Regions from separate parts of the Pseudorhizobium flavum genome, predicted to be linked through region 2. Evidence: predicted binding sites of a transcription regulator. Region 2 holds the regulator's gene; each other region holds the start of a gene.
What was found. The regulator LexA, encoded in region 2, represses DNA repair genes until DNA is damaged. The targets are predictions, from matches to a motif close to TGTTCNNNNTGTGTTCNG.
Positions count from the first base shown of each region.

Region 1: a site for LexA is predicted at 2,847-2,864, ahead of dnaE (DNA polymerase III subunit alpha). Genes of this name have one in related genera too.
Region 3: a site for LexA is predicted at 3,723-3,740, ahead of uvrA (excinuclease ABC subunit UvrA). Genes of this name have one in related genera too.

Region 1 is NZ_JBIOKZ010000005.1:79,536-86,795, reverse strand. It holds gene proS (proline--tRNA ligase) at 1-702, shown strand, start outside; gene ACEPP2_RS11510 (lipoprotein-releasing ABC transporter permease subunit) at 750-2,057, shown strand; gene ACEPP2_RS11505 (ABC transporter ATP-binding protein) at 2,071-2,754, shown strand; gene dnaE (DNA polymerase III subunit alpha) at 3,071-6,559, shown strand; gene ACEPP2_RS11495 (L,D-transpeptidase family protein) at 6,566-7,260, opposite strand, start outside.
Region 2 is NZ_JBIOKZ010000008.1:107,543-114,802, forward strand. It holds gene pdhA (pyruvate dehydrogenase (acetyl-transferring) E1 component subunit alpha) at 1-642, opposite strand, end outside; gene ACEPP2_RS15875 (FtsB family cell division protein) at 793-1,110, opposite strand; gene eno (phosphopyruvate hydratase) at 1,245-2,519, opposite strand; gene kdsA (3-deoxy-8-phosphooctulonate synthase) at 2,615-3,463, opposite strand; gene lexA (transcriptional repressor LexA) at 3,663-4,379, shown strand; gene ACEPP2_RS15895 (ComEC/Rec2 family competence protein) at 4,360-6,852, opposite strand; gene gltA (citrate synthase) at 7,128-7,260, shown strand, end outside.
Region 3 is NZ_JBIOKZ010000002.1:676,230-683,489, forward strand. It holds gene ACEPP2_RS06760 (DUF72 domain-containing protein) at 1-663, opposite strand, end outside; gene uvrA (excinuclease ABC subunit UvrA) at 680-3,601, opposite strand; gene ACEPP2_RS06770 (single-stranded DNA-binding protein) at 3,854-4,399, shown strand; gene ACEPP2_RS06775 (MarC family protein) at 4,441-5,073, opposite strand; gene gyrA (DNA gyrase subunit A) at 5,290-7,260, shown strand, end outside.

The sequences.
Region 1 (7,260 bases), on a different contig from region 2:
CACGAATTCATCATCCTTGCCGAAACGGGCGAGTCGGAGGTCTTCAGCCACAAGGACTTCGTCAATTTCGAAATTCCGTCCGAAGACACTAATTTCGACGACGTCGCTGGGCTGCAGGCCATATTCGACAAGTGGACCTCGGTCTACGCGGCGACGTCGGAAATGCACGATGCCGCGGCTTTCGATGCGATCCCCGAAAGTGACCGTCTGTCTGCGCGCGGTATCGAGGTTGGTCACATCTTCTATTTCGGCACGAAGTATTCCGAGCCGATGGGGGCCAAGGTGCAGGGGCCGGATGGCAAGGAGCATCCCGTACACATGGGTTCCTACGGCATCGGCCCGACGCGCCTTGTTCCCGCCATTATCGAAGCCTCGCATGACGAGAACGGAATCATCTGGCCGGCCTCCGTCGCGCCGTTCGATGTCGTGGTCATCAACATGAAGCCGGGCGACGAAACCTGCGACCGGCTCTCGGAGAACCTCTACGCAGGCCTCGGCAAGGCCGGCAAGGATGTCCTCTATGATGATACGGATGACCGCGCCGGCACCAAGTTCGCGACAGCGGACCTGATTGGCGTGCCGGTCCAGGTCATCATCGGCCCGCGTTCGGCGGCAAACGGCGAAGTCGAGGTCAAGGACCGCAAGACCGGCGCCCGCGAGGTGATGACGCTGGAAGCGGCAATGAACAGGCTGGCCGGCTAAGGGCGCTGCAGCCCGAAGGACGACGAGTTGAGGCTAGGGACGGAAGAATGGCGAGCGTGACCGCAGAGGGACAGACGAACAGCGAAGGCCGCGGCCCGTCTGCCGGTCCGTTTTCCGCCTTCGAACGCATGGTGGCGTGGCGCTACCTGCGCTCCCGGCGGAAGGAGGCGTTCATTTCGGTGATCGCCGGCTTCTCGTTCATCGGCATCATGCTGGGCGTAGCCACGCTGATCATCGTCATGGCGGTGATGAACGGTTTCCGTACCGAACTGATCTCGCGCATCCTCGGAATCAACGGTCACATGATCGTGCAGCCGGTGGACGGGCCCTTTACCGACTATGCCGACCTTACAGCGAAGTTCCAGGGCGTACCGGGTGTGCGGATCGCGCTACCGCTGGTGGAGGGCCAGACACTCGCCTCCGGTCGGGCCGGTGCCGGCTCCGGCGCATTGGTACGCGGCGTTCGGCCGGAAGACCTTGAGAAGCTGAGCGAGGTCGCGACCAACATCCGGCAGGGCGACATTATCGGCTTTGCTTCGGGGCAGGGCGTTCTGGTCGGCTCCCGGCTTGCTGCATCGCTGGGGATCAATGCGGGCGATGACATCACCCTCATCTCACCCGAAGGCGACGTGACGCCGATGGGGGTTAATCCAAGGGTCAAGTCCTACCCGGTATCAGGCGTCTTCGAAATCGGCATGTCTGAATACGATGCGACGATGATCTTCATGCCGCTGGAGGAGGCGCAGCTCTATTTCAATGCCGATGGACTGGTGCAGTCGATCGAGCTCTTCGTCAACGATCCCGAAGGTGTCGACGGGTTGCGTCCGCTGGTGGAAGCCGCCGCCGGTCGCCAGATCCACATCACTGACTGGCGTCAGCGGAACCAGACCTTCTTTTCGGCGCTGCAGGTCGAGCGGAACGTCATGTTCATGATCCTCACGCTGATCGTGCTGGTGGCGGCGCTCAACATCATCTCCGGGCTCATCATGCTGGTGAAGGACAAGGGAAGCGACATCGCCATCCTGCGCACGATGGGCGCAAGCTCCGGCGCGGTGATGCGGATCTTCTTCATGACCGGGGCGGCGATCGGAACCGTCGGAACGCTCGCCGGCGTCGTTCTCGGCGTCATCGTCTGCCTCAACATAGAATCCATCCGGCAGTTCTTCTCCTGGCTGTCGGGCACGGTGCTCTTCGACCCCGAGCTCTATTTCCTCAGCCAGCTTCCGGCTGAGATGAGCTTCAGCGAGACTTTGTCGGTGGTGCTGATGGCACTGACGCTCTCCTTCATTGCCACCATATTTCCTGCCTGGCGGGCCTCGCGGCTCGATCCGGTGCAGGCCCTCCGATACGAATAGGACGCTATCCCTCATGGCAGGCAAGACAGTCCTGAAGCTCTCCGGTGTCGAAAGACACTACGGCCAGGGCGAAACCACGCTCTCCATCCTGAAGGGTGCGGATTTCGAACTGCACAGTGGCGAGATCGTCGCTCTCGTGGCGCCGTCAGGAACGGGAAAATCTACGCTTCTGCATCTGGCGGGACTGCTGGAGCATCCGGATGCCGGTGAGGTTTTCGTCGGCGGGCATGCCTGCAATGGATTGCCGGATGATGATCGCACCGCCATCCGCCGCAGCGAGATCGGCTTCGTGTACCAGTTTCACCACCTGCTCCCAGAGTTCACGGCGCTTGAGAACATCATGATGCCGCAGCTGATTGCGGGGCTTCCCGAGCGGGAGGCCAAGGAGCGGGCAAGCCAGCTTCTCGACTACATGCGCATCGGCCATCGTGGCGAACACCGACCGGCCGAGTTGTCCGGCGGCGAACAGCAGCGCGTGGCGATCGCCCGTGCCGTCGCCAATGCTCCTCGCGTCCTGCTGGCCGACGAACCGACCGGCAACCTCGATCCCGAAACGGCCTCATACGTCTTCGATGCCCTGGAAGCGCTCGTGAAGCAGTCGGGGCTTGCGGCCCTGATCGCAACCCACAACCATGATCTCGCCGCCCGGATGGATCGTCGCGTAACGATCGACGGCGGCAAGGTCGTCGGCTTCTAACTCCTCTCTTAACCCTCTGTTTACCGAGGCTGCCGGCGACGGTGGCCTTTTCTGTTCTTGTTTCGTTTTCCTCTTGACGAGGAGTACAAAAACGGAACAAAATAACAACATAGAGGAACAGGGGAGATGACCATGACTGATCTCATACGGGACATTGCCGCATTCGCTTCCATAGCAACCTTCGTCGCGAGCATTTCCATGCTCATGCTGGCCATTTAAGCGAGCCGCAGGAATATCCGTTGACGACGTAAGTCCGAACTGGACTTGGAACGCTCCGCGCCGGAAAATCACCTGATTCATGAGGTGAGAGACAGCGATGGCCGAGCAGATGGAAACCACTGGTGCAACGAACGGAGAGCCTTCGCCTCGGTTCGTTCATCTGCGGGTTCATTCCGCCTATTCGCTGCTCGAAGGCGCATTGCCGCTCAAGAAGATCCTTGCGAAGGCTGTGGCCGATTGTCAGCCGGCGATAGCCGTCACGGACACCAATAATCTCTTCGTCGCGCTGGAATTCGCGCAGAAAGCGGTCGGTGAGGGTCTTCAGCCAATTATCGGGTGTCAGGTCTCGATCGACATGGAGGATCAGGCCGAGGATCGGCGCGGCAACCAGATGACGAAGCTGCCGGCGATCGTGCTTCTGGCATCGACGGCCGACGGCTACGAGCGGCTGGTGGATCTCGTCAGCCGCGCCTATCTCGGGGGCGAGGGCCATGCCAGCACGCATATCCGCCGCTCCTGGCTCGACGACACGGGGACCGAAGGGCTGATCGCCTTGACCGGGGCGTCCGGCGGTCCGATCGACGTCACGCTGCGCGAAGGCAATTCCAGTCAGGCGAGATCGCGGCTCCTCAGCCTCAGGGAGGCGTTCGGTGACCGGCTCTATGTGGAACTGCAGCGCCACGGCGCCTATGACCGTCGCCACGAGCACAAGATCGTCAGCCTTGCCTACGAGTTCGATCTGCCACTGGTCGCCACCAACGAAGCTTTTTTCCCGTCGCGCGACGATTACGACGCCCACGACGCTCTGATGGCGGTGGCCCACAATGCCATCGTGTCCGACGACAGCCGCTTCCGGCTGACCCCGGACCACTATCTGAAGAGCCGTGCCGAGATGGCGGCACTCTTCGCCGATCTGCCGGAAGCTCTGGACAACACGGTGGAGATCGCCCGGCGCTGTTCCTTCATCCTCGACACCCGCAAGCCGATCCTGCCGCGTTTCACCGGTGCGACGGCTGATCCGGAGGAAGCCGAACGGGCCGAGGCAGAGGAACTGCGACGGCAATCGGTGGAGGGCCTCGAACGGCGAATGGCGGCGCTCGGCCTCAGCCCCGGCTATACGGAGCAGGACTACCGCGAGCGCCTGGACTTCGAGCTGAGCGTCATCGAGAGGATGAAGTTCCCGGGCTACTTCCTGATCGTCTCCGACTTCATCAAGTGGGCGAAGCAGAACAACATTCCCGTCGGCCCGGGCCGTGGATCGGGCGCGGGTTCGCTGGTCGCCTATGCGCTGACGATCACGGACGTCGATCCGCTGCGCTTCTCGCTGCTGTTCGAGCGCTTCCTCAACCCGGAACGCGTCTCGATGCCCGACTTCGACATCGACTTCTGCCAGGACCGGCGCGAAGAGGTGATCCGCTACGTCCAGCAGAAATACGGCCGTGAGCAAGTGGCCCAGATCATTACATTCGGATCGCTGCAGGCCCGCGCGGCGCTGCGCGACGTCGGCCGGGTGCTCGAAATGCCCTACGGCCAGGTCGACAGGATCTGCAAGCTGGTGCCGAACAATCCAGCCAATCCGACACCGCTCTCCAAGGCGATTGAGGAGGAGCCCAAGCTGCAGGAAGAGGCGGAGAAGGAGCCCGTAGTCGCACGCCTTCTCGACATCGCCCAGAAGATCGAGGGACTTTATCGCCACGCCTCGACGCACGCCGCCGGCATCGTGATCGGCGACCGGCCGCTCTCCAAGCTCGTGCCGATGTACCGCGATCCGCGCTCCGACATGCCGGTCACCCAGTTCAACATGAAATGGGTCGAACAGGCGGGCCTGGTGAAGTTCGACTTCCTCGGGCTGAAGACGCTGACCGTGTTGAAAACGGCTGTCGACTACGTCTCCAAGCGCGGCATCCACGTGGACCTCGCCTCGATACCGCTGGATGACGAAAAGACCTACGAAATGCTCTCCCGCGGCGAGACGATCGGCGTGTTCCAGGTGGAAAGTGCCGGCATGCGCAAGGCGCTGATCGGCATGCGACCTGACTGCATCGAGGACATCATCGCGCTCGTTGCACTCTATCGCCCCGGCCCGATGGAGAACATTCCGGTCTACAATGCCCGCAAGCACGGCGAGGAGGAAATCGAATCGATCCATCCGAAGATCGACTACCTTCTGAAGGAAACCCAGGGCGTTATCGTCTACCAGGAGCAGGTGATGCAGATCGCCCAGGTCCTGTCAGGCTACTCGCTCGGCGAAGCGGACCTTCTGCGCCGCGCCATGGGCAAGAAGATCAAGGAGGAAATGGACAAGCAGCGTGCGCGCTTCGTCGATGGTGCCATGAAGAATGGCGTATCGAAGCCCCAGGCTGACTTGATCTTCGACCTGCTCGCCAAGTTCGCCAACTACGGCTTCAACAAGTCGCACGCCGCCGCCTACGCCATCGTCTCCTACCAGACGGCCTTCATGAAGGCGCACTATCCCGCCGAGTTCCTGGCCGCGTCGATGACCTTCGATATGGCGAACACCGAGAAGCTGAACGACTTCCGGCAGGATGCGGCCCGTCTCGGCATTACGGTCGTGCCGCCATCGGTGCAGACCTCGTTCCGCCGTTTCGAGACCGACGACAACAAGATCTTCTACGCCCTGGCGGCCATCAAGGGTGTCGGGGAGGCTGCGGTCGATCACATCGTCGAGGTTCGAGGCGACAGGCCTTTCGCCTCGATCGAGGACTTCTGCCTGCGGATCGACCCGAAGCAGATCAACCGTCGCGTGCTGGAAAGCCTCATTTGCGCCGGCGCCTTCGATTGCTTCGGGCGGGATCGGGCCGAGATGATTGCTGGCCTCGACCGCATCATCGGCTATGCGCAGCGTGCGCAGGAAAACAAGACGAGCGGCCAGTCTGACATGTTTGGATCATCCTCCGCAGCAGGTCCTGAAACGTTGATTTTCCCGCCGTTCTCGCCTTGGGTTCCTTCGGAGAAGCTGATGCGGGAGTACCAGGTTCTCGGCTTCTACCTGTCCGCCCACCCACTCGATTCCTATGGCGATGTGCTGGCGAAGATGCGCGTCCAGAACTTTGCGGAATTCTCCGCGGCCGTGAAGAAGGGCGCAACCGCCGGGCGGCTTGCCGGGACGGTGACCGGTCGCCAGGAGCGCAAGACCCGCACCGGCAACAAGATGGGGATAGTCACCTTCTCCGACGCCTCGGGTCAGTTCGAGGCCGTGCTCTTCTCCGAGGCGCTGGCGCAGTACCGCGACCTTCTGGAGCCCGGCAAATCCCTGGTGATCACCGTGCAGGCCGACGAGCGTCCGGAGGGCATCGGTTTGCGTATCCAGACCGCCGCTTCGCTTGAGGAGCAATCGGTGCGAATGCAGAAGGCGCTGCGCGTCTATGTGAGGGATTCAGGTCCCCTGAAGACGGTGACGCGTCACCTCAATGCAAGAGGGGACGGGTTGGTCTCCTTCATCGTCATCAAGGACGATGGTCAGCGTGAGATCGAGGTGGAGCTCGCGGAGAAGTTCCGGATTTCGCCGGAGATTGCCGCCGCCCTTAGGGCGGCGCCGGGAGTCTTGGAGGTCGAACTCGTATAGCGACGCTCAGTAGAGGCCGATGCCGTTGCGATAGACGCGCCGCGGCTTCTGCCGCACCTTCTGCGGTTTTTCGACTGCTGGCCGTGCTTCAGCCACCTTCGCCTCGGAGCGCGTGAGGGTGATGAAGTCGGTGCCTTTGCCCGTCTCCGGACCCAGACCTTCGTCCGTTATGGTCAGGGAGCTTCCATCGGCAAGCAGCGTCGCGATGCGCTCTCGTATGTCGTCCGGGATCTCCAGGCGATCGAGCGCGCCGGATGCCGAAGAGGCCGAGGCGTCGAGACTGATGTTCATTCGCTGCCGCTCTTTCGGGGTGAGGAGGTTCGGCAGAGTGAGTACATGCCAGTCGGCCCGCTCGCTGCCACGATCAACATTGCTCGCGGTGAAGAAGTGCGTGCCGAGGGGGATCTCCGGGTTCTTGAGGCCGATCGGCGCCTCGAACAGCGGCGCAAAGTTGCGGCGTACCAGCAGTTGCGCAGCCGGCGGCTCCCGCTTGCCGGAGGAGCGATAGAGCGCCGACAGGAAGTCGTCGGTCAACGCCGATCCCGCGGGGAGGTTCTTCCACCGCTTGAAGCCTGCGATTGCCGCCTGGGTTTTGGTGCCGATAAGACCGTCGGGCGCGCCGGCATCGAAGCCGAGATCGTTCAGCATCGCCTGGACGTCGAACACCGTCTCCCGCAATTCGCGCCTCTTGATGAGCATTT
Region 2 (7,260 bases):
GGAGGCGCGCGAGACGGAGGTGCCCATGGCGTAGCGGTTGTTCTCGATCACGTAGACGATCGGCAGCTTCCACAGGTTGGCCATGTTGAAGCTCTCATAGACCTGGCCCTGGTTGGCTGCGCCATCACCGAAATAGGCAGTCGAGACACTGTCATTGCCGCGATACTTGTTGGCAAACGCAAGACCCGTGCCGAGGGAGACCTGGGCACCGACAATGCCGTGGCCGCCGTAGAAGTGCTTTTCCTTGGAGAACATGTGCATGGAGCCGCCCTTCCCCTTGGAATAGCCGCCCCGACGTCCCGTCAGCTCTGCCATGACGCCCCGCGCACTCATGCCGGTCGCCAGCATGTGGCCGTGGTCACGATAGCCGGTGATGACCTGGTCGCCTTCCTTGAGCGCCATCTGCATCCCGACGACGACCGCTTCCTGGCCAATATAGAGGTGACAGAAGCCGCCGATGAAGCCCATGCCATAGAGCTGGCCGGCCTTCTCCTCAAACCGCCTGATCAGCAGCATGTCACGGTAAGCCTGGAGCTCCTGCTCCTTGTCGAACTCGGCGATGGTACCGCCGGTGAAGTCTTTTCTTGCAGGCTTTGCCGCGGATTTGCGGCCGGATACAGACGCGGTTTTTCTCGGCGCCATTCATCCCTCCCTCATGTGCTGCAGGTCTTGTTCAGGCCGTTACCATAGGGAAGAAAAGGCACCCCAGCAATGCCATAAATGCATGGCTCGCATTCCGTACAACCCGCTGATAATACAATATTAATTCAGATTAACCGAAATCTGGTTAACCTAGAAATAGTTGTTAAAGATCACGATTTCGTCCTCGCGCGCGACGTTCAACTGGTAACGCGCGATCTCGTCCAGCATGTCTTTTTCCAGCGAACCGTCACTGAGGAGCTGCACCTGACGCTCAAGAGCCTGCCGCTTCTCGGTCAGTCGCGCAAGTTCCGCCAAGCGATCGAGCCGCTGCCGCTCGAAGTTTTCGGTAGCAATGAGCCCGAGCTCGCCGTTGACCGAATGATACCCGAAATACGAAAGGAAGGCGACGGTTATGAGCGGGAGCACGAATCGACCGAGTTTTCTTTCCTTATGGTGCTTGGTCCACATGCCCCGCGACATCCTCGAAACGCATTACGATGTGTCAAATTCGCAGAACTTGCTTAAGCAATCGTTGACCGCCCGAAACGCAGAAAGCCCGGCGAACCGGGCTTTCCTTGCGAACTTAATGTTTGCCTGATGAATCAGGCCTTGAGAATGGACCTGCCGGCATAGACTGCCTGCGGCCCCAGCATTTCCTCGATGCGGATCAGCTGGTTGTACTTGGCAAGCCGGTCCGAACGCGAGAGCGATCCGGTCTTGATCTGCCCGCAATTGGTGGCGACCGCCAGATCGGCGATCGTCGAATCCTCGGTTTCGCCCGAGCGGTGCGACATGACCGCGGTATAGGCGGCCTTGTGTGCGGTCTCTACGGCATCCAGCGTTTCGGTCAGAGAGCCGATCTGGTTGACCTTGACGAGGATGGAGTTGGCGACACCCATCTTGATGCCGTCGCGCAGGCGCGCGGAGTTCGTGACGAAAAGATCGTCGCCAACGAGCTGGCACTTGGAGCCGACGAGATCGGTGAGCGACTTCCAGCCATCCCAGTCGTCCTCGGCCATGCCGTCCTCGATGGAGATGATCGGATACTTTCCGACGAGTTCCGCCAGGTATTCGGCCATGGCACCGGGTTCCAACGTGCGGCCCTCGCCTTCCATGGCGTACTTGCCGTCCTTGAAGAATTCGGTCGAGGCGCAATCCAGTGCGAGGCATACATCGTCACCGGGCTTGTAGCCGGCCTTTTCCACCGAGCGCATGATGAAGTCGAGGGCTTCCGGTGCGCTCTTCAGGCCGGGGGCAAAGCCACCTTCGTCGCCGACATTGGTGTTGTGGCCCTGGGAGGCGAGTTCCTTCTTCAGGACGTGGAAGACTTCCGCACCGATACGAACCGCATCGCGAAGGCTCTCCGCGCCAACCGGCATGATCATGAATTCCTGGAAGTCGATCGGATTGTCGGCATGGGCGCCGCCGTTGATGATGTTCATCATCGGTACCGGCAGGACGTGTGCGCCGGCGCCCCCGACATAGCGGTAGAGCGGCAGGCCGGAGGAATCAGCTGCTGCCTTGGCGACGGCGAGCGAGACGCCCAGGATGGCATTGGCGCCGAGGCGCGACTTGTTGGGTGTGCCATCGAGTGCGATCAAAGTCTTGTCGATGTGGATCTGGCTTTCGGCATCGAAGCCGCCAATGGCATCGAAGATCTCGGTATTGACCGCCTCGACCGCCTTCTCAACGCCCTTGCCACCATAGCGCTTGCCGCCATCGCGCAGTTCCACCGCCTCGTGGGCCCCGGTGGAAGCACCCGAGGGGACAGCCGCGCGGCCCATGCTGCCATCCTCCAGGTAGACATCGACCTCCACAGTCGGATTGCCGCGGCTGTCGAGGATTTCGCGTGCGATGATATCGGTAATGGCGGTCATGATCTCTCCCTGAGGTAAACCCAATGCCCTGCGGTCATCGACAATGTCTCTTAATCGATGACAGGCGAATTACAATCCGGCTCCCGCTGCGGCGCCTAGGCGGCCTTGGCCACGGCATCGAAGGCCAGAAGCTTTTCCAGGAGCCGTCGCATGTCCTTCAGATGAACCATGTTGGGGCCATCGGAGGGCGCATTGTCCGGGTCCTCGTGCGTCTCGATGAACAGGCCGGCAACGCCGACAGCGACGGCTGCGCGGGCGAGCGTCTCGACGAACTCACGCTGGCCACCGGATGAACCGCCCTGCCCGCCGGGCTGCTGCACGGAATGCGTTGCATCGAAGACCACCGGCGAGCCCATCGCGGCCATGATCGGCAGCGAACGCATGTCGGAGACGAGCGTATTGTAGCCGAAGGAGGCGCCACGCTCGCAGAGAAGCACGTTCGGATTGCCGCTTGCCGTGAATTTAGCCTGGACGTTCTTCATGTCCCAGGGCGCTAGGAACTGGCCCTTCTTAACGTTGATGGCGCGACCGGTCTTCGCGGCGGCGATCAGCAGATCGGTCTGGCGGCAAAGGAAGGCGGGTATCTGCAGGATATCGACCGTGGGCGCGACCAGTGCGCACTGTTCTTCCGTGTGAATGTCGGTGAGAACCGGGAAGCCGAATTCCCTCTTGAGGTCGGCAAAGATTTCCATCGCGCTGTCCAGGCCGATGCCGCGCTTACCCGACAACGATGTCCGGTTCGCCTTGTCGAAGGAGGACTTGTAGACAAGGCCGATCCCGAGCTCGGCGCAGAGCTCCTTGAGCCTTCCGGCGATCATGAAGGCGTGGTCGCGGCTTTCCATCTGGCAGGGGCCGGCAATCAGCGAGAAGCGAGCCTGCTGGGAGAACAACACGCGGCCCTGGCCTTCACCCACGAAAACTTCGGGATTGGGCTTAATGTCCATGGCGGCACTCCTTTCAAGCGGCATCTGCTCCGTCGCGGGGACCCGGCTGCGGCGGACGCGATGTCCATAACAGCAACCACCGCCTCTGTCACGGAGCCAAGGCATAAGCACGCCGACGCAGCTGGAACTTTAGCCTTGCGGAACACACCCGGAACATATATGGTCTGTTCCGTATTTGTTTCATCGTCAGGGAACCCGGATGCTCACGCGCAAACAGCAGGAACTGCTTCTTTTCATTCACGAGAGGATGAAGGAGTCGGGCGTGCCTCCGTCCTTCGACGAAATGAAGGATGCGCTCGACCTGGCGTCGAAGTCGGGCATTCACCGGCTGATCACTGCGCTCGAGGAGCGCGGCTTCATCCGCCGGCTGCCCAATCGGGCGCGGGCACTTGAGGTCATAAAGCTGCCGGAAGCCTACAGCACCAGCCTGCAGCCGCGCCGCGGCTTCTCGCCGAGCGTCATCGAGGGCAGCCTCGGCAAGCAGAAGCCCGCGCCGGCCCCCTCGCCGATCGCCGCAAGCAACGAGAACGCAAGCACGAGCGTGCCGGTCATGGGACGTATCGCGGCGGGCGTGCCGATCTCGGCGATCCAGAACAATACGCACGACATTGCGGTTCCTGTCGAAATGCTTGGCGCCGGCGAGCACTATGCACTGGAGGTCAAGGGCGACTCGATGATCGAGGCGGGGATCCTGGATGGGGATACGGTCATCATCCGCAACGGCCAGACGGCCAGCCCCGGAGACATTGTCGTGGCTCTCGTCGATGACGAGGAGGCAACGCTGAAGCGGTTCCGCCGCCGCGGTGCCTCGATCGCGCTGGAGGCTGCCAACCCGGCCTATGAGACTCGCATCCTTCCCGCCGATCGGGTGAAGGTTCAGGGAAAGCTCGTCGGCCTCATCCGCCGCTACCACTGATCATTCGCAGCAGCGCTAAGGGAAGCGTTTCATCGAAGCTGTCATTTCGCCAGTCATAGAGACGGTGGCTGGTCCATGGACGGCGGGTTCCGGCACTTGCCGCGTTGACCCGCCACAGGGACGGGTGGGGACTGCCGTTCAGATAGATTTCGATCGCGCCAGTCTTTCTCAGGCTTGCGGCGTTCAGCAGCACGGCACCCGAGCGACATTCGTCGAACCGCGCGCGAGGAGCAACAACCAGTGCCGCCAGATCGCAGGCGCTTCCTGCTAGTCGCGGATCCTCGACCACGACAATACTGACTCCGCCCTCATGGGCTACCGCCACGCACCAGAGCTTGGGCAGGCAATGGAACCGGCCCGCATCAGCTGCGGCGAGAGCGAGCATTGACGACATCTCCGACCGGACACGGTCACGCTGCTCGTCCGTTAGCGCGGCTTTCACAGAAGGATCGCCTGCCGCCGCAATGCCAATGTCACTTGCCGGAGACATGACCGGAGCGACGGGCTCGGGAAGCAGCAGGGCGCGCTGCCACTGGTCGAAGATGAAGGCTGGCGGGCGCGTGCGGTTGGTGGCAACACCAGCGCTCACCAGGGCTACCAGCGCCCCGTCGTCGGAGACCAGGACATCGGATGGGGGCAGTCGGTTCGCCTGCCAACTCAGCGCGAAGGCGAGCGCCATGATCGGTACGCCGACCAGCCGAAGCCGAGTACGCAACAGGGCGAGGATCAGGAAGCCGATGGAGGCGATCGACAGGAACCAGGGGTGCTGCCGGCCGGTGCCGACGTCTCCACCCCAGGCAGCCACGTGTTTCGCGACAGCGATGACCGCCTCCAGCCCCAGACCCATCAGTTTCAGGAGGGGCGCATCGAGCCCGAGCGGCATCAGCAACATACCGAGCAGGCCAGCTGGCATGACCACGAAGGAGATGATCGGCATCACGGCGAGGTTGGCCGCCAGGCCATAGCCGGCAAGCCGGTGAAAGTGCTCCATCGAGTAGATCGCCGTCGACAGGCCGCCGATCAGCGAGGTCGCGAAAATCCCCGCCATCCAGTGCCAGCCGGTCAGCATCGGCGCGAGCCTGCCGCGGGCGAAGATCGAGGGTTCCGAATCCTCCCCTGCGCCGCGCCGGCTCCAATAGGCATAACCCGCGACCAGCGCGGCCGTCGCCGCGAATGACATCTGGAAGCTCGGCCCCATGATCTCGGAAGGGGCCATCGCCAGCATGATGAGCGCCGCCAGCGCGATATTGCGAAGGCTGATTGCCGCGCGATCGAACCACACAGCGATGAGCATCACCGCCATCATCAGGTAGGCTCGCTCTGCAGAGACCGCGAAGCCGGAGACGAGATAGTAGGCAGTGGCCATGAGCAGCGCCCCGGTGGCGGCGATCTTCTTCACCGGCCACGCCTGGGCGAAGCCGGTGAACAGGCAGAGGCAACTGCGCAGTCCGACGAAGAAGATACCGGCGGCGAGCGCCATGTTGAGCCCGGAGATCGCCACGATATGGGCAAGGCCGGAGATGCGCAGGGCCTCCGTCGTTTCTCGGGAGATCGCACGTCTCTCATCGGTGACAATGGCTGCTGCGAACGCACCCGCGTCCCCTGGTACTACGCTGCGGATCCGGTCGGCGATCATGCTGCGTAGGGAGAAGATCCATCTCTCGAGGGCCCGACCCCAGTCCAGCGCTGCGTCCTGCGAAGGGACTGCCGCCTGTGGCGCACCGTAGAAGAAGCCAATCGCCCCGATGCCATCATGAAAGGAGCGGAAGGCAAAATCATTCAGGCCGGGGAGCGCAGGCCCGGAAGGCGGAGACAGACGGGCGCGCCCCCGGATAGCCGCGCCTGCCTCGAATGGCCGGTGCTTGCCGCGGGCGAGAAGAACCACGTCGCGCGGCGGTCGCCTGAGGGTCGGCTGCTCCGTCTGCTGAACACGAATGAAGTAGCGCCACCGGCCTTCACCCGCCGGCTCGCGTCGATGCACCTCGCCTGCAATGGTCGTAGTGACGGGGGAGTCGAGGATAACGGTGGCATGCCGCCACGTCTCGAACTGCGCAAGGGCCATTCCTGCCAGAACAAGCGCCGGCGCAAAGAGAAGCAGCGGGAGCCTTCCGGAACGTTGTTGGACGACGATCGTCGCGATTGCAAACGCGACGAAGAGCACCAGCGGGATTTGCGCCGGCGGATCGCGGGGAAGCGTGAACCAAAAGACCGCACCGGCCCCGACAAGCACGGGCACGAACAGGAAGGCGTGGCCATGGGCGACTTCCTCCTCCAGCAGCCTGCGCACCTGCGCCGGAAGGCGTTCCATCAACCGCGCGACGTCGCCCAGGCTCAACGACGCCGGTCTTCGAATCCGGCTATCGGCAAGGACCGGCGCCGGCCTCTCGCCAGTATCACGGACGCTGCCTGCCGCTGCGGGAGCGGAAACCACACCCGGCCCGGACTGCTCCCGAAGTAGGCCCTGTTGCGGCATCCGCGTCCACCCGCCCCACCGGAGGAAGAATGCAACCAGGGCAGGCGAAATGCAATCCATAACTGCAAGCCGGTTGCAGCAACCTCCAGGTCATGCTCCGTTCCGTTGGCGTCTCGTTAACCGCATCCAAGGCTCGACAGCAGAAGCGATTTCGGCACCGCACAATTAGACCTCCGCAGTGCTTGGCAGCGGCGACCGGATCATATAGCAACACACTACGCTTAATTCTTGTGGCGTTTTGAGACGCCCCGCCGCCAACAGTTTGGAGGATCAGCATGACGGATAAGAGCGCAAATCTGGTACTGGGTAACAAGAACGTCGAGTTGGGCGTGAAATCCGGAACGATCGGTCCGGACGTTATCGACATCGGTGCCCTCTACAAGGAAACCGGGGCCTTCACCTACGACC
Region 3 (7,260 bases), on a different contig from region 2:
ACCCGACGCCCATGTCTCCAGGCGATCCGCCCACGCCTTCAGATCGGCTTCCGCATAGCAATTCGGGATGTCGTCTGATCCCGTTTGCAGCCGCGCGTAGACGAAATCAGCAGTTACGTCGGCGATCATCGGGTATTCATGATGCTCGGCGCAGACGGGCGCGACATTGTAGCGTGCCAGGAGTTGCACGAATTCCGGCACCTTGAAGCTGTCGTGGCGTACTTCCACGACATGCCGCAGACGCAGTCCGTCTACATTGTCCGGCAGAAGCTTCAGGAATGCTTCGAAATCCTCGGGCTCGAACTTCTTGGTGGGTGCGAACTGCCAGAGAATCGGTCCGAGATGCGGGCCGAGTTCCGTCAGCCCCTGGGCGAAGAACCTGTCGATCGATTCGCCGGCCTCCGCCAAGACCTTGCGGTTGGTCGTGAAGCGGCTGGCCTTGAGCGTGAAGATGAAGCCTTCCGGCACTTCGGAGGCCCATTTGGCGAAAGTCTCTGGTTTCTGCGATCCGTAATAGGTGCCGTTGACCTCGATGACCTTCAGCTTGCCGGCCGCATATTCGAGCTGCCGCTTCTTCGGCAGCTTCTCGGGATAGAAGCTGCCTTCCCACGGCTCGAAGGTCCAGCCTCCGATTCCGGTGCGGATCGTGCCTTTCGCTGCCATCTTGCCTCCCCGGCGACTACTCCGCCGCCTCAACCCTCTTCGCCGGTCGCCGATCGAGCAGTTCCTTGAGGAACTGACCCGTGTAGGACCGCTTTTCCTTGACGATCGCCTCCGGCGGTCCGGCTGCCACCACTTCGCCGCCGCCGGTTCCACCTTCCGGTCCGATATCGATGATCCAGTCCGCGGTCTTGATGACCTCCAGATTATGTTCGATCACCACAACCGAATTCCCCTGGTTTACCAGTTCGTGCAACATGTCGAGCAGCTTTGCCACGTCATGGAAATGCAGACCCGTCGTCGGCTCGTCGAGGATATAGAGCGTGCGTCCGGTCGATCGCTTCGACAATTCCTTGGCTAGCTTGACGCGCTGCGCCTCGCCACCCGAAAGCGTGTTGGCCTGCTGCCCCACCTTGATATAGCCCAGGCCGACATTGAAGAGCGCCTGCAACTTGTCACGCACGGAGGGAACGGCCGAGAAGAACTCGACACCTTCCTCGACCGTCATGTCCAGCACATCGGCGATTGACTTGCCCTTGAAATGCACGTCGAGCGTCTCACGGTTGTAGCGCTTGCCGTGGCAGACGTCGCAGGTGACGTAGACGTCGGGAAGGAAGTGCATCTCGATCTTGATGACGCCGTCGCCCTGGCAGGCCTCGCAGCGGCCGCCCTTGACGTTGAAGGAAAAGCGGCCGGGCGCATAGCCCCGCGCCTTCGCCTCGGGGAGGCCTGCAAACCAGTCACGGATCGGGGTGAAGGCGCCGGTATAGGTGGCCGGGTTGGAGCGCGGCGTGCGTCCGATCGGCGACTGGTCAATATCGATCACCTTGTCAATGTGTTCGAAACCGTCGATCCTGTCGTGCTCGGCAGGGGTCTCTCGCGCACCCATGACCCGCCGTGCGGCGGCCTTGTAGAGCGTTTCGATCAGGAAGGTGGACTTGCCGCCGCCCGAAACGCCGGTTACCGCCGTGAAAACGCCGAGCGGCACAGATGCGGTGACATTCCTCAGGTTGTTGCCGCGGGCGCCGACGACCTTGATCTCCTTTCCCTTCTTCGGCTTGCGACGTTCGGCGGGCACCGCGACACCGAGTTCGCCGGAAAGATACTTGCCGGTGATCGATTTAGGGTTTGCCATGACCTGCGCGGGCGTGCCTTCCGCGACCACTTCACCGCCGTGAATGCCTGCGGCAGGACCGATATCGACGACATAATCAGCGGTGAGGATCGCGTCCTCGTCATGCTCGACGACAATCACGGTATTGCCGATGTCCCGCAGGTGCTTCAGCGTATCGAGCAGCCGCGCATTGTCGCGCTGGTGAAGACCGATCGACGGTTCGTCCAGGACATAGAGCACCCCCGTGAGCCCTGAGCCGATCTGCGAGGCAAGCCGGATGCGCTGGCTTTCGCCGCCGGACAGCGTGCCTGAATTCCGGGAAAGGCTGAGATAGTCGAGGCCGACATCGTTGAGGAAGCGCAGCCGTTCGCGGATCTCCTTGAGGATGCGCACCGCAATCTCGTTCTGCTTGGTGTTCAGGTGCTGCGGCAGTTCCTCGAACCAGTCCCGCGCCACCTTGATGGACATGTCGGTCACCTGACCGATATGCAGCGCGTTGACCTTGACGGCCAGTGCCTCCGGTTTCAGACGGAAGCCGTTGCAGGCGGGGCAGGGCGCCGCCGACATGTAGCGCTCTATCTCCTCGCGCGCCCACGCACTGTCGGTTTCCTTCCAGCGGCGTTCGAGGTTGGGAACGATCCCTTCGAATGTCTTCGTTGTCTTGTAGGACCGGGCGCCGTCCGCATAATGGAACTCGACCTTCTCTTCGGTCCCCTGGAGGATGGCGGACTGCGCCTGCTCGGAGAGTTCCGACCAGCGGGTGGACAGCTTGAAGCCATAGACCTTCCCAAGCCCCTCCAGGGTCTGGTTGTAATAAGGTGAAGTCGACTTGGCCCATGGGGCTATAGCGCCGTCGCGCAGCGTGCGGCTCGGCTCCGGCACGATCAACGCCGCGTCGATCTTCTGCTGGAAGCCGAGCCCGTCACAAGTGGGGCAGGCACCAAAAGGATTGTTGAAGGAGAACAGTCGCGGTTCGATCTCTGGGATCGTAAAGCCCGAAACGGGGCAGGCGAATTTCTCAGAAAAGAGCACGCGTTCGTGCGTTTCGTTCAGCGACTTGTTCGCCGAGCCGCCCGCGGCCGTTTCCTGCGGCGGGAGCGGCTTGTCGGCAAATTCCGCGATTGCCAGACCGTCGGCAAGCTTCAGCGAGGTCTCGAGGCTGTCGGCCAGTCGCGCACCGATGTCCGAACGCACAACGAGGCGATCCACCACCACGTCGATGTCATGCTTGTATTTCTTGTCGAGCGCCGGCACATCGGCGATCTCGTAGAACTGGCCATCCACCTTCACCCGCTGAAAACCCTTCTTCATCAGCTCGGCGAGTTCTTTCTTGTACTCACCTTTGCGGCCGCGGATCATCGGCGCCAGAATGTAGAGACGCGTCCCTTCCTCGAAGGCCAGGACACGATCGACCATCTGGCTGACCGTCTGGCTCTCGATCGGAAGACCGGTCGCCGGGGAATAGGGAACGCCAACGCGCGCGAACAGCAGGCGCATGTAGTCGTAGATCTCGGTGACCGTGCCGACCGTGGAGCGCGGATTGCGGGACGTCGTCTTCTGCTCGATCGAGATGGCCGGAGAAAGCCCGTCGATCTGGTCCACGTCCGGCTTCTGCATCATCTCCAGGAACTGGCGCGCATAGGCCGAAAGGCTTTCGACATAGCGTCGCTGCCCCTCCGCGTAGATCGTGTCGAAAGCGAGGGAGGATTTGCCTGAACCGGAAAGCCCGGTCATGACGATCAACGAGTTGCGCGGCAAGTCGAGATCGATACCCTTCAGGTTATGCTCACGCGCACCACGGATGGAGATCGTCTTAAGTTCGCTCATTAGTCTGCTCGGTGGGGAAGGATCGATGCCCTTATGTAGTGAATGAAGTGGCGGTGTGAAGGCAGAAACTCCAACAGACCGCGTCAAATGCGACTCGCTTGACTCGATCATAGAGAATAAATAGAACAAAAAAAGAACAAAAATCGACTGTGGATGAGCGGCAGAGAGAGGCCAATCCCGGCTGCATATGGTCTAAGCTGCCGTCCTCTCGGAAATTGGCTGCACGACAGGCAGCGAACAAGGTGAAGAACTATGGCTGGAAGCGTCAACAAGGTAATCCTGATCGGCAATGTCGGCGCCGATCCTGAAATTCGGCGCACGCAGGACGGCCGTCCGATCGCCAACCTGCGCATTGCCACCTCGGAAAGCTGGCGTGACCGTAACAGCGGCGAACGCAAGGAGAAGACCGAATGGCACAATGTCGTCGTCTTCAACGAGGGCCTGTGCAAGGTTGTCGAACAGTATGTGAAGAAGGGCGCCAAGCTCTACATCGAGGGCGCGCTGCAGACCCGCAAGTGGCAGGACCAGAACGGCAATGACCGTTACTCGACGGAGGTCGTGCTGCAGGGCTTCAACTCGACACTGACCATGCTGGACGGGCGCGGCGAAGGTGGCGGGCAGGGCAGCTATGGCGGCGGCGGTGGTGGCCGCGTTAGTGGCGGCAGCGACTATGGCGGAGGCAACTTCGGCGACGACTATGACCGGCCAGCCTCAGGCGGAAGCCGTGGAGGCCAAGGTGGCGGACAGGGTGGCGGAGGTGGCTTCTCCCGCGATTTGGACGACGACATCCCGTTCTGATCTACGTTCGGTCGCTTTGTGAGCGACTGAACTGACGAGCCTCAGACGGTGTTGAACGCCGACTTCACGCCGTCCACCACGAACTGGACGGAAAGTGCGGCGAGAATAACTCCGAGAAGGCGGGTCAGGATGGCCCGCCCGGTCACTCCCAGGAAGCGGTCCAGCCGTTCTGCAATCAGCAGGGCCGCCAGCACTACGCCCATCGTAAGCGCCAGAACGCCGATCAGCAAAAGCCGATCCCACGGGCCTGCTAGCGTGCCGGCGAGAAGTACCGTTGCGGAAATGGCTCCCGGCCCGGCGATGAGCGGAAGCGCCAGCGGAAACACCGCGATGTTGTGGAGGTGGTCGGCGGTCACTGCCGCCTGCGACGCCTTTTCCTTGCGCTCCTGCCGACGCTCGAAGACCATCTCGAAAGAGATCCAGAACAGCAGAAGTCCGCCGGCGATGCGGAATGCGCCCATGGATATCCCAAGGGAGCCCAGCAGGCTCGCGCCGAAAAGGGCAAAGACGGCAAGTATCCCGAAAGCTATCAGTGAGCCCCGCACAGCGACATGACGGCGCTGGTCCCGGTTCATACCGACCGTCAGCCCCAGGAAGACCGGTGCAAGCCCGGGCGGGTCGAGCGTCACGAGCAGGGTCGTGAAGGCATTGACCAATATGTCCGCAGTCGCCATCTCTCCTCCGGCGCGTTTGCCGATCCTTGCGGACCCCCTCTGACCTTGTTAGGACAGCGTGACCTTCAAGGGAAGGGCGGCCGGGCCATTTCCAGCGCCACGCCGGCTTTTGCGCCAGGGTTCGAAACCTGTTCACAACCGGTGTCGAACTTGGCGCATGAAGCCGCTTTCCGCTATAGAAACACAACTGATTCCGAACAAAGATCGTGATCCGACTTGACTGAGCAAAGCACCCCCGGCGGCGGAAAGCTGCCACCCGGCATCGAACCCATTTCCATCATGGAAGAGATGCAGCGGTCCTATCTCGATTACGCCATGAGCGTCATCGTCAGCCGCGCGCTCCCGGATGTTCGAGACGGATTGAAGCCGGTCCATCGCCGCATCCTGTTCTCCATGAGCGAGATGGGCATCGACTGGAACAAGAAGTACGTGAAGTCGGCGCGCGTCACCGGTGACGTGATGGGTAAGTACCATCCGCACGGCGACGTCGCGATCTACGACGCGCTGGCCCGCATGGCGCAGGACTGGTCGCTCCGCCTGCCGCTGATCGACGGCCAGGGCAATTTCGGCTCGATCGACGGCGATCCGCCAGCGGCCCAGCGATATACCGAATGCCGGCTCCAGAAGGCAGCCCATGCGCTTCTCGACGACCTCGACAAGGAGACGGTGAACTTCCGCGACAACTACGACGGCACGCTCTCCGAGCCTGTCGTGGTGCCGGCGCGCTTTCCGAACCTCCTCGTCAACGGCGCCGGCGGCATTGCGGTCGGCATGGCGACGAACATCCCGCCGCACAACCTGTCGGAAGTTATCGACGCCTGTATTGCCCTGATCGACAATCCGGCGATCGAACTGCCGGAACTGATGCAGATCATCCCGGGTCCGGATTTCCCCACCGGCGCGCTGATCCTCGGCAGGGCGGGGATCAAGTCCGCCTACGAGAGCGGGCGGGGCTCCGTCATCATGCGCGGCCGGGCGCATATCGAGCCGATGCGTGGCGACCGCGAACAGATCATCATCACCGAAGTGCCCTACCAGGTGAACAAGGCGACGATGATCGAGAAGATGGCCGAGCTCGTGCGCGACAAGCGCATCGAAGGCATTTCCGATCTGCGCGACGAGTCCGACCGCCAGGGTTACCGCGTCGTCATCGAGCTGAAGCGCGATGCGAATGCCGAGGTCATTCTCAACCAGCTCTACCGCTACACTCCGCTGCAGACCTCGTTCGGCTGCAACATGGTTGCGCTGAACGGCGGCAAGCCCGAGCAGCTGACGCTGATCGACATGCTGAAGGCATTCGTTTCCTTCCGCGAGGAGGTCGTCAGCCGGCGCACGAAGTACCTTCTGCGCAAGGCTCGGGAACGCGCACATGTGTTGGTCGGACTGGCGATCGCTGTCGCGAACATTGACGAGGTCATCAACCTGATCCGTCGCGCACCCGATCCGGCAACCGCGCGTGAGCAGCTGATGACGCGCCGCTGGCCCGCGCATGATGTCGATGCGCTGATCCGGCTGATCGACGATCCACGCCACCGCATCAATGAGGACAGCACCTACAACCTTTCGGAAGAACAGGCTCGTGCGATCCTCGAATTGCGTCTTGCGCGCCTGACCGCCCTCGGCCGGGACGAGATCGCCGACGAACTCAACAAGATCGGTGTAGAGATCAGCGACTACCTGGAAATCCTTTCCTCGCGGGTTCGCATCTACCAGATCGTCAAGGACGAGCTGACGGCCGTCCGGGACGAATTCGGGACGCCGCGGCGCACCGAAATCCTCGAAGGCGGCCCCGACATGGACGATGAGGATCTCATCGCCCGTGAGGACATGGTCGTCACTGTTTCACACCTCGGCTACATCAAGCGGGTGCCGCTCACGACTTATCGCGCCCAGCGGCGGGGCGGCAAGGGCCGCTCGGGCATGGCCACCCGCGACGAGGATTTCGTTACCCGACTGTTCGTTGCCAACACGCACACACCGGTACTGTTCTTCTCCTCTCGCGGCATCGTCTACAAGGAGAAGGTCTGGCGCCTGCCGATCGGCACGCCTACATCGCGCGGCAAGGCACTGATCAACATGCTACCGCTGGAGCCAGGCGAACGCATCACGACGATCATGCCGCTGCCGGAAGACGAGGCGACTTGGGACAACCTCGACGTCATGTTCTCGACGACACGCGGCACTGTA